Regions from separate parts of the Hoeflea sp. CAU 1731 genome, predicted to be linked through region 1. Evidence: riboswitches for the same ligand, from Rfam matches in the RefSeq annotation. Region 1 holds a riboswitch; the other holds the start of a gene.
The links. Region 1 has a riboswitch for glycine ahead of AAFN47_RS11370 (FAD-dependent oxidoreductase). Riboswitches for the same ligand answer to the same signal wherever they lie in the genome.

Region 1 (6,557 bases):
GCTTTTTGGACATACGGATATCCTAAAGCACTACACGCCGCTGAATGCTGGTGTTTCGGCACGGATGATATTGGCATCGCAGGATTGGTACGAAGGCCTGACAGACGAAGAACGTGGCGTTGTGGACGACGCCGTCGCTAAGGGTATAGCTGCGAACCGCGAGTGGGCTGCCGACTGGTCCGCATCCGCGATCAATCAACTGAGTGACAAAGGTGTGACCATTGCTGACTTGGCGCCCGGTGAACGAGAGAAGTTCGTAGAAGCAAGCAAGGCTGTTTGGACGGATGTCGTTTCGCAGGACGACCTCGACAAGCTGCTCAGCGCCCGCGGCGAGCAGTAGCTCCTCCCCTCTGTCGCACGGAAATGGTTGCGATGCGCGTACTCGTCAAAATCATGAATCGGCTAAGTAACGGACTCGACCTCGTGATCCGTGTGGCAGCCGGAGTGTTCCTGCTAACCATGGTTGCATCCATCGGCCTGCAAGTCATTGCGCGTTATGTTTTCAGTTCTCCCCCTCCCTGGACTGAAGAAGCTGCGCGATTTGCGATGGTTTGGGTTGGGCTTCTGGGAGCAACTGTTTCATTCAAGGCCGGATTCGATCCCTCGCTGGTCAAACTGTCCGAGAATGTTCCAGGCTGGATCAGTTCAAGCGCGAAATGCTTGCGTGGATTATCAGTGATCCTGTTTCTTTCACCAATTCTTTGGTTTTCGATTTGGGGGCCGAACATCAACTTCGCGCGCGGCTTCTTGTCCCGTCACTATTACCTCAAGGCTGAGACGTTCGACATGTCGACGCTGCTTGTCGCGATCGGAGTGCCGCTTTTCGTCATTGTCATATTCATTCACGGTATTTCAAAAGCCATGACGGACGCGTTCGAAGCAGAAGAAAAGGTCAAGTAGATGGTTCTTGTCGAAGACGTTCGCGGCTTGAAATCCTTGGTCGATATCGCTGTTGATCTCCGCAGAGACATTCACATGCATCCCGAAACTGCATTTGAGGAGAAAAGGACGGCCGGTCTTGTCGCAGACCGCCTCCGCGAACTCGGAATAACGGTGCATACAGGTTTGGCCGGAACCGGAGTCGTGGGAGTTCTCGAAGGCCTGAAACCGGGAACTCGGACAATAGGCCTGAGGGCGGACATGGATGCCCTTTTCATCCAGGAAGACACTGGGCTGCCCTACCAGTCGATCATCGACGGCAAAATGCATGCCTGCGGCCACGATGGTCATACCGCGATGCTACTCGGTGCTGCGGAATACTTGGCGAAGCGGAACGATTTTTCTGGAGTGGTCGTCTTTATCTTTCAGCCTGCCGAGGAAAGCGAAGGCGGAGCGAGAGAAATGATCAAGGAAGGTTTGTTCCAGCGGTTCCCCTGCGATGCAATCTACGGAATGCATAATATGCCCGGCATGCCTGCAGGGCATTTTGCCATCAAACATGGCCCCCTGTTCGCCGCTGGCGATACTTGGCAGGTGGTGTTCGAGGGAACCGGTGGGCATGGTGCGTTTCCAGACCGGAGCACAGACCCATCAGCTGCGCTCGGGGCATTTCTAAGTTCTTACCAGCATATCATATCAAGACGTATTCCCGCCCGCGAGGCGGCGATTCTAAGAATCGGCTTTATCGAGGGGGGCAATTTTTCTTCGCCAAACATCATCCCATCCGAAATCCTAGTAAGGGGAACGGCGCGTAGCTACACAGCGCAAATCAGAGACCGTCTCGAGAAGAACCTGGATGATGTGGCAAGATCCTGCGCGGCGGTCTTTGGTTGCACAGCGCGCTCAAAATATCAGCGCAGGTACCCCCCATTGATCAATCACGCAATACAAACTGAGATTGCAATCCAAGCTGCCAGAAGTGTTGCCGGATCAACTGTAGTGGATGCCGACACGTCGATTCAGGGAGGTTCGGAGGACTTTGCATTCATGCTGGAAGAAAGACCTGGCGCCTACATCCTTATGGGGAATGGCGATGGACCAGATGCTCCATTCGTTCACACGCCGAAATATGACTTCAACGACGATGTCATTCCTCACGGAATCGCCTACTGGGTTAACCTGGTCGCCGAAGAACTGGATGAGTCCGTATGAACCAGATGGTTTCCAGCGAACTGGCTTCCTTCGCGGCAAGCGTACATCGAGATTCGATCTCCAAGATTGGATATGAAAGGGCGAGGACCGCCACGCTGGATTGCCTTGCTTGCATTCTTGCAGGCAGCAATTCTGAGCCGGCGAAATCCGTTCAGGGCGGCATAAGAATTAGCGGTGGCAGCGGAGACGTTCCGGTATTGGGTACGGGATTACGTTTTTCGGCTCCATTGGCTGCTTTGGCAAACGGTACTGCTGCTCATGCTCTGGATTTCGATGACAATTTCTTGCCCGGTATAACACATGCCTCTGCAGTGATAGTCCCCGCACTGATCTCGGCGTCACAACTAAAAGAAGTCTCCGTTGGAGACTATCTAGCGGCGTATTGCGTCGGTCTGGAAATGCAGGCACGAATAGGCCGCCTCGTGCAACCTCAACACTATGCCAGCGGATGGCATTCTACGTCAACGATTGGAACGATCGGGGCTGCTGCAGCCGTGGCAAAGCTAATGGAACTTCCATCCGAAAAAATACTTTCGTCGATGAGCATCGCCAGTAGCATGGCCGCGGGATCCAAGCTCCAGTTCGGCAAGACCTTGAAACCGGCGCATGCAGGAATTGCTGCGCATAACTCCGTGATCGCCGCCTGTTTGGCTGCACAAGGGCTCGAGGGGCAATCGGAATTCATCAATGGCAAATGGGGGTTTTCCGAACTCTACAACGGAAATGGCGGCCGCCTCGGTGCCGTTCCGAGGCGGTGTGACGGGGAAAACCAGTGGGCAATTGTAACCGATGGCCTTTGGATGAAGAGGTTTCCATGTTGTGCTGCATCGCACAAAGCGCTCGACTGCATACTGGATCTGAAAGAGCAAACGTCGTTTGGGCTGGATGATGTAGTGTCGGCTACGGTATGGTTGCCACCGACCTTGGCGGAGAACCTGCGTTTCGACCTTCCAAGAGATGCAAACGAAGCCAGGTTCAGTTTCTCTTACCCCGCGGCCAAACTGATTGAGAACGGAGTGCTCAATCTCAGTGATTTCGATGATAGGAAAGTCCGATCGACGGAAATCCGCCGCCACCTGAACAAATTCAAGCGGTCGTTTGCCACGGAGGCTGAAACTGCATTGGACGGAAGAGTCAGAGTGGAACTCAGGCTAATTTCCGGCGAAACCCTCGCCAGAGAAACAAATACTGTAAAGGGCAGCCCTGGAAACGAGTTTGATGTGGCAACGTTCCAGCGCAAGATAAACGACTGCCTGAGTTTCGGCCGGACCCGATCTTACGCAAAGTGGGTCTCTTCTTTTTCCCTGCTCGAACCTGACGCTTGTTTCAGCACGTGGTGCAAGCAAGCACACGGGTACCAGAACGCTGCATGAATGCGAACGATTAGCTAGCAAGACAGGCTTGTGTGTATCTCATCATTCCAACGCAAAATATTGAAAGAGTCAGCAATTCGTATCAAATTGTGCCTAGAGTTCCCGAAGACAGATTTAGCATTTTACTAACCGTATGCGTCCGGAGCCCAAGGTAAAGTCTCCACATTTTCAGTCCTGAATGGGTCGAATCGTGTCGCGCGGGATGTTTGAGCGCAATAGCGAAGGTTGACATTGCAATTGCGGCTTAACTCCCTTAGTGAGCCTTAGCTCAATGTTCGAGATGCAGGAGAGATCGGGTTAGATCCCGGCGCCGAAGGAGCAACCGCCCCGGAAACTCTCAGGCAAACGTACTGCACTCTCGATTGGCACTCTGGAGAGCGGTGATCACATTAGAGGATCATCCACCGAAGGCGAAACGGCGCCCTATGCCGGTAAGCGCTCAGGTTCCCGTGACAGAGGGGGTTGAAACGACCGCATGATGCGGTTGTGCAACCTCGAACGGGAATCAAATGTCAAAATCTCAACCTGTTATTGCCGTCATTGGCGCCGGCATTACCGGTATCACAACCGCCTATTCACTTGTCAGTCGCGGATTCCAGGTGACGGTCTTCGATCGCAATCGGTACGCAGCCATGGAGACCAGCTTCGCCAATGGCGGACAGCTGTCGGCGTCGAACGCAGAGGTTTGGAACCGATGGTCGACTGTATTCAAAGGGATCAAGTGGATGTTCACGCCCGGTGCTCCGCTGTTGATGAATCCGAGACCGAGCTTTCACAAATATTCATGGATGGCGGAGTTCATGAAGGCGATCCCGGGATACGGGCGAAACACGATCGACACTGTCAAACTGGCGATCCTGGCGCGCGACTTTCTCAAGAGCCACGCAAACCGCGAAGGGTTTGACTTTGATTGTGAAGATCGCGGGATTCTCCACGTCTACAGCAACCGGCGTGAGTTTGATCGCGCCTTGAAGGTCAACACGCTTCTCGCAATGGGCGGTCTCGAAATACACACCCGGCAGACTGGTAAAACAGCAGCCTGATCAGTGTCCACTCCCAGGGGCCCACTCCATTGGGCGATGCAAAAGTAGACCATTTGGCGCCGCAAGCGGGGAATGCCGGGAGCGAAAAGGTTGTTACAAGAGCCAGCTCGAATGAGGAGATTATCAACCATATAGTTGACAACTCTGTTGCGGAATTACAAGTTTAACCCGATTACGAACGAGAAGGTGCCCAATGAGCCGCATTGCCGCCGACTTGCCCGCCGATGAAATCTTCGTCAGACCGGCACTGCTTATCGTCGATATGCAGAACGACTTCGTTCGCGAGGGCGCACCGCTGGAAGTTCCCGATGCGCGCAAAACGGTTGCGAGCATCGCGCGGCTTGCCGAACGGTTCCGCTGCATTGGCGCGCCGGTCGTATACACGCGATTTCTTGCCCACCAGGAAGACAATCTGCTCTGGCTCTGGTCGCCGCAGTGTCACGCAGAGATCCGCTGTTGCTGGCGCGGAACGCGACGCAAGTACGCCGATACCGATAAGGCACTGGAATGCACGGATGTCATAGATGAATTGCGTCCTCAAACCGATGAACCGATCATCGACAAATACGGCTATGGCTCCTTTCACGGCACGAATCTTGACGAGTTGCTGAGATCGCTCGGCGTGCTGTCCATCATCCTGACGGGCACGGTGACCCAGATCTGTGTCGAGGAAACCGGCCGCGAGGCCTTCCATCACGGATACCGGACGACGATGGTTGAGGACGGCGTATCATCGTTTGCACCGGATCTGCAGGCAGCGACCCTCAAGAATTTTGCTATGAAGTTCGGCTGGGTTTCAGACACGGCCTCGATTCTGGACGCCCTCGAAACGGTCCAACTACAGGCAGGAACGCCCGCCTAGAGCGCGGTGCAATTAGCTCGTTTTCATCAGAGCCGACAGTGCAAAATCTACGACATGTTTACGTCGGGACGCGATCTCTTGCGGTGCATTCAGTTGCTTTCCGAAAATTGCTGACAGCGTCGGATTGTTGGAAAAGTAGAAATAGGAAATCGCGGCGATAGAAATATATACATTGATCGGATCCATGTCGTCGCGAAGCACACCTTCCGCGGCGCCGCGTTCGAGTGTTTCGCGCAAAAGTTCGACAAGAGGCCAATGCATTTCCGCCAGCTCGTCGGATTGTGCGGCATGGCGTGCGCCCTGGGCATTTTCGTCGTTGACCAGTTTAATAAATTCCGGATGTTCGAAAAGATAGTCGAACGAATAGCCGACCAGTGCTCGCATGGCCTCGACTGGTGACAGATTGCCCAGATCTAGACCCTGTTCCTTCTCGCGTATCTCTGAATACACGGTTTCCAGAGCGATCCTGTAAAGATCGTCCTTGTTGCCGAAATAGTGGTAGAGAAGCTGCTTGTTGACGCCAGCGCGATTGGCGATTTCGTCAACCCGTGCGCCAGAATAGCCTTTTGCCGCGAACTCGCTGATGGCCGTCGAAAGAAGCGCTGCGCGAGTGGCGGTGGCGTCGCGCTGTCTTGACCGTGTCGCAACCCCGGATCTTGCGATCCGTCGCTTTGACGCAGCAGCGGTACGCTCCTTGCTCATATGAATTGGTCTCCGGTTCCATTGGCGACATCGAATCTCGAAGATTGCGAAAATCGTTGAAGTGCAAAGACTTCGATGCCCGCCACATCCCTCTTAAAACGAGGTCTGGCGCCCCGTTTATCCAACAGACTGCAGCCGGGTCAATCTGGTTGACCAACAATCCAGACATATGTTAATCAACTATATAGTTACTTATGAAGACGCGGGCAATGAATCGAGCTCAACTGGTTATCCCCTTCTTCTCCCGACTGCCCCCGATTGTCTGGGCGCTGTTGCTGACCGTCGCTTTCGGAGCGCTCTACAATCCCCAGTTTCGCACTGCCGACAATGCGATGAACGTGCTCGAGCAGTCGGCGACCCTCGCTTTTCTCGCTCTCGGACAGGCTTTCGTGATCGCCGGCGGCCTTATTGACTTGTCGGTCGGGCAACTGGTCGGTCTCGTGACCGTCGTCGCCTGCATGGGCTTTGAGGCGTTGCCGGGGTGGG
Region 2 (6,557 bases), on a different contig from region 1:
CCCAGTTTCATTCGTTGTTTCATCTTGCTCTCCCGAACAGGGGTTGAATTGCAATTCTCTCGCATGCCGCCGCAAATACAGAATGTATGCAGACTCAAGAGTTCACAAATTCAAAGATCAGAATGGTAATATCGGAATATCCGAATTCACTCACGTTAACGCAACGGCCCATATGTCTTGGAATTGGCGATGAAGCGTTTCGCAGGCTCGGATATTTCAGCGCCCTTGCGCCAGACGACGCCAACCTGCACAACCGGCAGGCTTGCGGATACATCCCGGGCTTCAATGCGATCGCCTTCCAGCGACCATGGGCGATAGATGAGTTCCGGCAGCAGCGCGATGCCCGCCCCTGTCGCCACGAGGCTTCTGACAGCCTCGACCGACCGGGTCCTGAAAGCGACATTGGGTGGTTTTCCAAGCACAGCGAGCAGTTTTCCGGTCATTTCCTCGATTTCATCGACCGTCAGCAGAATCAGGGGCTCATCCGCCAGATCGGAAAGGTTCACGCTCTGCACCGTCGAGAGATCGTGGCCAAGCGGCAGCCAGAGCTTGTAGGACGAGATGCCGAGATTCTCCGCCTGAAGCGCAGACCGGTCACGCAGATTGCTCGTCACCATCACGGCGACGTCGAGTTCGCCGCCGATCAGCAGATGTTCAAGATATTCGCCCGTATCCTCGATCGCGTTGACCGCCACGCCCGGATAGGTGCGTCGGTAGCGCGACAGGAGATCGGAAAGCACATATCCGGCGACAAGCGAGGTAACGCCCAGGTTAAGACGCCCGCTCATCCTTTCGGATGGTTCGGAAAAGGCGCGACGGGCGTCCGCCACCCCGGACAGGATGCTTGTCGCGTGACGCAGAAAATTATGACCATTGTGCGTGATATTGAGGCCGCGAGAATGCCGCTCGAACAAGGTGACGCCAAGATCGGCTTCAAGCTCCTTGAGAGCTTCCGTTATGGCCGATTGCGATATCGACAACAAATGAGCGGCGCGCGTGACCGAGCCATTTTCGGCCACCGCGACAAAATACTGCAACTGTTTGAGCGTGAAGGCCATTTGCGAAACCCGTCCGGAGCTAAATGTCAGGACTGTGACAATATCCAGTTCAGCGAGGTGCGCCAATCTATCATCCGGATCGGCGTGCCGTGGCCGCCCGTCTCGAACAAAACAAAGCGCACGGGATAATCCGGTCTTGCCTGTTTCGTCCTGTCGTAGAGTTGATACTGCTGCCGCCAGGGATAGACGCTGTCCTGGCTTCCATGGGCAAGCAGTAGCGGCCTGGAATAGCGGAATGCCTCGCTTTGCAGGAATCGATCGTCCCGCTGACCTCCAAGGATGATCATGCCGGCAAGCCTTGGCGCCAGTGCTGCTTCGTGGGCGGCGCGCCAACAAAGCTGACTTCCCATGGACCCACATGCCAGCACGATGGGCGCATTGGGAGACGTCTTTGCAATATGGTCGACCAGCGACAACAGATCCCGATAACCGCCATCGGAAAAATCGGAAAAACTCGGAGCGTAATAAACGCCGCCGTTATTGACGGCGAGATTTTTGAGCCTGTTGAAATTGCCGCCAAACGACCAGTCATTTACGCCGAGCCGCCTGTCTCCCCCCCTGCCGTGCACGAAGATCACTGCGAAGCGCGCACGCGACGCTTTTCCGATCTCGTAGGTCTCCAGGGTCTGACCGTCTGACTTGAGATCGAACTTTCGCTGCTGCCGATTGGGTTTAAGCGAAACATATCGGCGCTGCACGCGGCGCTCCGGCACTTGATCTCTTTTGTTGATATCCCGTAATTCCTGATAGTCGACTTTCATGAAGCCGCCATTGTCCTGCAATTCCAGAACGCCGGGATAGGCAAAGAGATCGTCCTTGTACGGTTTCAAGGGCCCGGATGCCGCCTGGGTGTCCGTAACGATTCGAACTGCAACGAGAAAAGCCGCCGCCAAAACGGCGAGCGCAGGAAATTTTCCTCTCTTTTTCAGTTTCATAGCCAAGGAATTGATCAAAATACGCAACGATTCTCGTTGAAACTTTCCCTCAGCGGATGACATCCTCTGATTCCTGCTTTACTTTAAGCAGCGTCAAGAGATCGTCGCAAGGCGGTCTTGCATCATCCGCGGGAGAGAGCGCCGCTGGCCGGCGCCGCCGAAGGGGAAAATGCCCATAATCTCTCAGGCCAAAGGACCGTGGAATGATTGACACTCTGGAAAGTCGGAACTGCCGTTCCGCGCCGAAGGTGTAAGCGCCGCCGACAGAGATCCGGTTGCGCAAGTCTCTCAGGCTCCAGACAGAGGGGCACGTGTTCCATGCATCTGCATGGGGGTGTGCAACTGTGTCCGGAGTCAGAATGACAAAAACGCTACCACTATCAGCTTTGCATGAGGCGGCATCCGCCCGATTTGGCCCGTTTGCGGGCTATTCCATGCCGATTTCTTATCCTCTCGGCGTGATGAAAGAGCATCTGCACACGCGTTCGGACGCCGGCCTGTTCGACATTTCACACATGTCGCACATCGAGGTCGAAGGCCCGGACGCCGGTCGCTTCATTGCCCACGCCTGCCCTTATCACGCGGGCGATCAGGCAATCGGCACAGGACGCTACACCTTCATGCTAAACGAGACAGGCGGCATCATCGACGATCTTATCGTCAGCCGCCTTTCGGACACCGGCTATCTCGTCGTTGCGAACGGCGCCTGCGCCGAGAAGGATCTTGCGCACCTTCATGCGCTCGCCGCGGATTTCGACGTATCAGTGAGCCATAGACCACGCGTCTTTCTTGCGCTGCAGGGGCCAAAAGCAGCGGAAGTCCTTTCGCGTCATCTTCCGGAATCCAGTTCATTGACCTTTATGCAGGTGCTTGTAACCGACGCGTCGATGTTTGTGTCCCGATCCGGCTATACTGGAGAAGACGGCTTCGAAATCGCATTCGATCCGGGCGCAGACGCAATCGCGTTCGCCGAAAACCTCGCGAAGGAACCGGAAGTCGAATGGATCGGGCTTGGGGCGCGCGACAGTCTGCGTATCGAAGCAGGTCTGCCGCTCTATGGACAGGATATGGATGAAACCGTGGATCCGCTATCGGCGGGCCTCGTATGGGCCATTCCGAAGGATTTACGGACCGACGGCGCCTATATCGGCGCCAAGGCGATCGCCGAATACATCGAAGCTGGCGCTGACCGAAAGAAAAGCGGATTGGCGCCCGAAGGCAAAGCGCCCGTGCGGGGAGACGTGTTGCTCTATGACAGCGACAGCAATGAGGCCTCTGAAATCGGCGTTGTCACTTCGGGCGGCTTTGGTCCTTCCTGCGGACATCCCGTCGCTATTGCCAGCGTCGACCGCGCCTACGCTGTCGGCGACACGGTCTATGCCGAAGTTCGCGGGCGAAAACTCGCCTGCACGCTTCAGAAACTTCCATTCGTTCCACACAATTACAAAAGGGGAAAAGAGCAATGAGCAAAGTCTATTACACGGAAGATCATGAATGGATTCGCCTGGAAGGCGACGAGGCCGTGGTCGGCATCACCGATTACGCCCAGGAGCAGCTTGGCGACATCGTTTTTGTCGAACTGCCGGAATCCGGTAGCAAGGTTGCGAAGGAAGACCCCTTTATCGTTGTCGAATCCGTCAAGGCCGCTTCGGACGTCTATGCTCCGGTAAGCGGAGAAATTCTTGCGGTCAATGAAGCGCTGTCTGGCGAACCGGCGGTGATCAATTCCGGTGCGGAGGGCGATGGCTGGCTGGTGCGCATGCGGATCGACGACGCCTCGCAACTTGAAAACCTGATGGACGCTGACGCCTACAAGGCGTCGGTCGCTTAAGGAGCCAAACAGACATGCTTTCCAAGACTGGCGCACCCGCCAAAGACACCCGTTTTGCGGCCCGACATATCGGTCCGGACGACAATGACATACGGAAAATGCTGGCGACCATCGGCGTTCCATCCGTCGAGACCTTGATTGGCCAGACCATCCCGGAAAGCATTCGGTTCAAGGGCGCGCTCAACCTGCCCGCGCCCGTTTCAGAACAGGACGCCCTTCTTGAACTGAAAACACGGCTGGAAAGCAACGTTGTCGCGCGGAGCAAAATCGGACAGGGATATTACGGGTGCCATGTGCCTCCGGTTATCCAGCGCAATCTATTCGAAAATCCGGCCTGGTATACGGCCTATACGCCATATCAGCCGGAGATCAGCCAGGGAAGATTGGAGATGCTCTTCAATTTTCAGACGCTGGTCAGCGAACTGACGGGGCTTCCGATCGCCAATGCATCGCTTCTCGACGAGGCGACTGCGGTCGCGGAGGCGGCCGGAATCGCGTGGAGACACCATCGCATGAAGCGCCAGAAGATTGCGGTCGCCAACCGCCTGCATCCGCAATCACGCACAGTGCTGGAAACCCGGATGGCGCCGCACGGAGTGGAAATCGTCGATGGCGCAATCTCCGAGGACATGGCGGCGGTGATCATCTCGTGGCCAGACACGCTGGGCTGTTTCGACGATGTCGGCGAATTCATCAAACAGGCCAGGGACATGGATGTGGTTGTGATTGTTGCAACAGATCCGCTTGCCCTGACCTTGCTTGATCCGCCCGGACACTGGGGCGCCGACATCGTGATCGGGTCCGCGCAACGTTTTGGCGTGCCCATGGGCTTCGGCGGCCCCCACGCCGCCTATATCGCGGTGACGGAAAAACTGACGCGACTTATGCCGGGCCGACTTGTCGGCGAATCCGTCGATACTGCGGGCCGTCCCGCCTATCGCCTCGCGCTCCAAACGCGCGAACAGCATATTCGACGCGACAAGGCCACCTCCAATATCTGTACAGCCCAGGCGCTGCTGGCGAATATCGCCGCTGCATTCGCCATCTGGCATGGTCCGGACGGACTGCAGACGATCGCCCGGCACGCCGTCTCAATGGCCGGCCGCTTTGCCGAATCCGTGACTGCAGCTGGTTACGCGCTATACGGCGCAACGTTTTTCGACACTGTCACCGTGCACGCGCCGGGCAAGGCGCAAGCCCTGTGCGATGCGGCGGAAGAACACGGCTACCTGCTGCGCTTCGTTGATGCTGATCACGTCTCTGTAGCCTTCGATGAAACGAGCAGCGACCGCGATCTTGATGCGCTATGCCAGGTATTTGGATGCACGACCATTGAGAGCTCCAAATCCCGCTTGCCTAACGCCCTGCGTAGTCAGCCATGGCTGACACAGCCGATCTTTCACGCGATCCGTTCCGAAACAGATATGATGCGCTATTTGCGCAAACTCGCAGACAAGGATCTCGCGCTCGACAGGGCGATGATTCCCCTTGGCTCCTGCACGATGAAGCTCAACGCCGCAGCTGAAATGATGCCAGTCAGTTGGGAAAAAGTCGCCAACATACATCCATTTGCGCCCGATCGGCATGTCGAGGGATACCGCGCCATGGTCGACGATCTCGACCGGTGGCTATCGGAGATCACCGGCTTTGCGAAAGTGTCCTTGCAGCCCAATGCCGGCAGCCAGGGAGAATTCGCCGGGCTCCTCGCCATTAGCAAATATCACCAGTCTCGTGGCGAGGATCACAGAGACATATGCCTTATCCCCTCCTCCGCACACGGAACGAACCCCGCCAGCGCTTCCATGGCCGGCATGCGGATTGTCGTCGTCAAATGCACAGACGACGGGGATATCGACCTTGACGACCTGAAGTCGAAAGCAGATCAGTTTTCTGACAATCTGGCTGCGTTGATGATCACCTATCCATCGACCCACGGCGTATTCGAGGAAAGCGTCAGGGATATCTGCGATATCGTTCACGCTCATGGCGGACAGGTCTATTTCGACGGCGCCAATCTGAATGCAATGACCGGCCTCGCGCGGCCCTGCGATATCGGCGCCGATGTCTGCCACATGAACTTGCACAAGACGTTCTGCATACCGCATGGCGGCGGAGGACCAGGGATCGGGCCGATCGGCGTCGCTGAACATCTTGTTCCTTTTCTTCCAGGCGATCCCCTCAACTCCGAGAGCGGCGCCGTTGCGGCGACGCGTTACGGCAGCGCTTCCATACTTCCCATTTCGTGGATGTATATCCGCATGATGGGCGCCGAAGGACTGAAATCGGCGGCCGAGACAGCGATCCTGTCGGCGAACTACATCGCGAAAAGGCTGGATGACGGATACAAGGTTCTATATCGCGGCAAGCGTGGAAGAGTAGCCCACGAATGCATCGTCGACACTCGCCCTTTCAAGGACAGCGCGGGCGTAAGCGTCGAAGATGTCGCGAAGCGTTTGATCGACTACGGCTTCCATGCTCCGACCATGTCATGGCCAGTGGCGGGCACCCTTATGATTGAACCGACCGAATCCGAACCGCTTGCCGAACTCGACCGGTTCTGCGACGCCATGCTGTCCATTCGCGGTGAAATCGGCAAGATCGAAGGTCAGGAATGGAGTCGCGAGGACAATCCGCTTGTCAACGCGCCCCATACGGCTCAAGGGGCCTTGGTTAGTGAATGGACTCACGACTATGATCGTCAGCTCGCAGTTGCGCCCGCCGGCGCCGATCAGT

Region 2: it holds a riboswitch for glycine, as region 1 does, so the genes downstream of both, gcvT (glycine cleavage system aminomethyltransferase GcvT) here and AAFN47_RS11370 (FAD-dependent oxidoreductase) in region 1, are expected to answer to the same signal.

Annotation. Positions count from the first base shown of each region.
Region 1 is NZ_JBDQQS010000006.1:54,693-61,249, forward strand. It holds gene AAFN47_RS11350 (TRAP transporter substrate-binding protein) at 1-340, shown strand, start outside; gene AAFN47_RS11355 (TRAP transporter small permease) at 373-900, shown strand; gene AAFN47_RS11360 (M20 aminoacylase family protein) at 901-2,091, shown strand; gene AAFN47_RS11365 (MmgE/PrpD family protein) at 2,088-3,464, shown strand; glycine riboswitch at 3,738-3,827, shown strand; partial or broken gene AAFN47_RS11370 (FAD-dependent oxidoreductase) at 3,974-4,471, shown strand; gene AAFN47_RS11375 (cysteine hydrolase family protein) at 4,701-5,369, shown strand; gene AAFN47_RS11380 (TetR/AcrR family transcriptional regulator) at 5,382-6,071, opposite strand; gene AAFN47_RS11385 (ABC transporter permease) at 6,281-6,557, shown strand, end outside.
Region 2 is NZ_JBDQQS010000001.1:300,068-306,624, reverse strand. It holds gene AAFN47_RS01490 (LysR substrate-binding domain-containing protein) at 156-1,058, opposite strand; gene AAFN47_RS01485 (alpha/beta hydrolase) at 1,085-1,888, opposite strand; glycine riboswitch at 2,113-2,202, shown strand; gene gcvT (glycine cleavage system aminomethyltransferase GcvT) at 2,353-3,459, shown strand; gene gcvH (glycine cleavage system protein GcvH) at 3,456-3,824, shown strand; gene gcvP (aminomethyl-transferring glycine dehydrogenase) at 3,839-6,557, shown strand, end outside.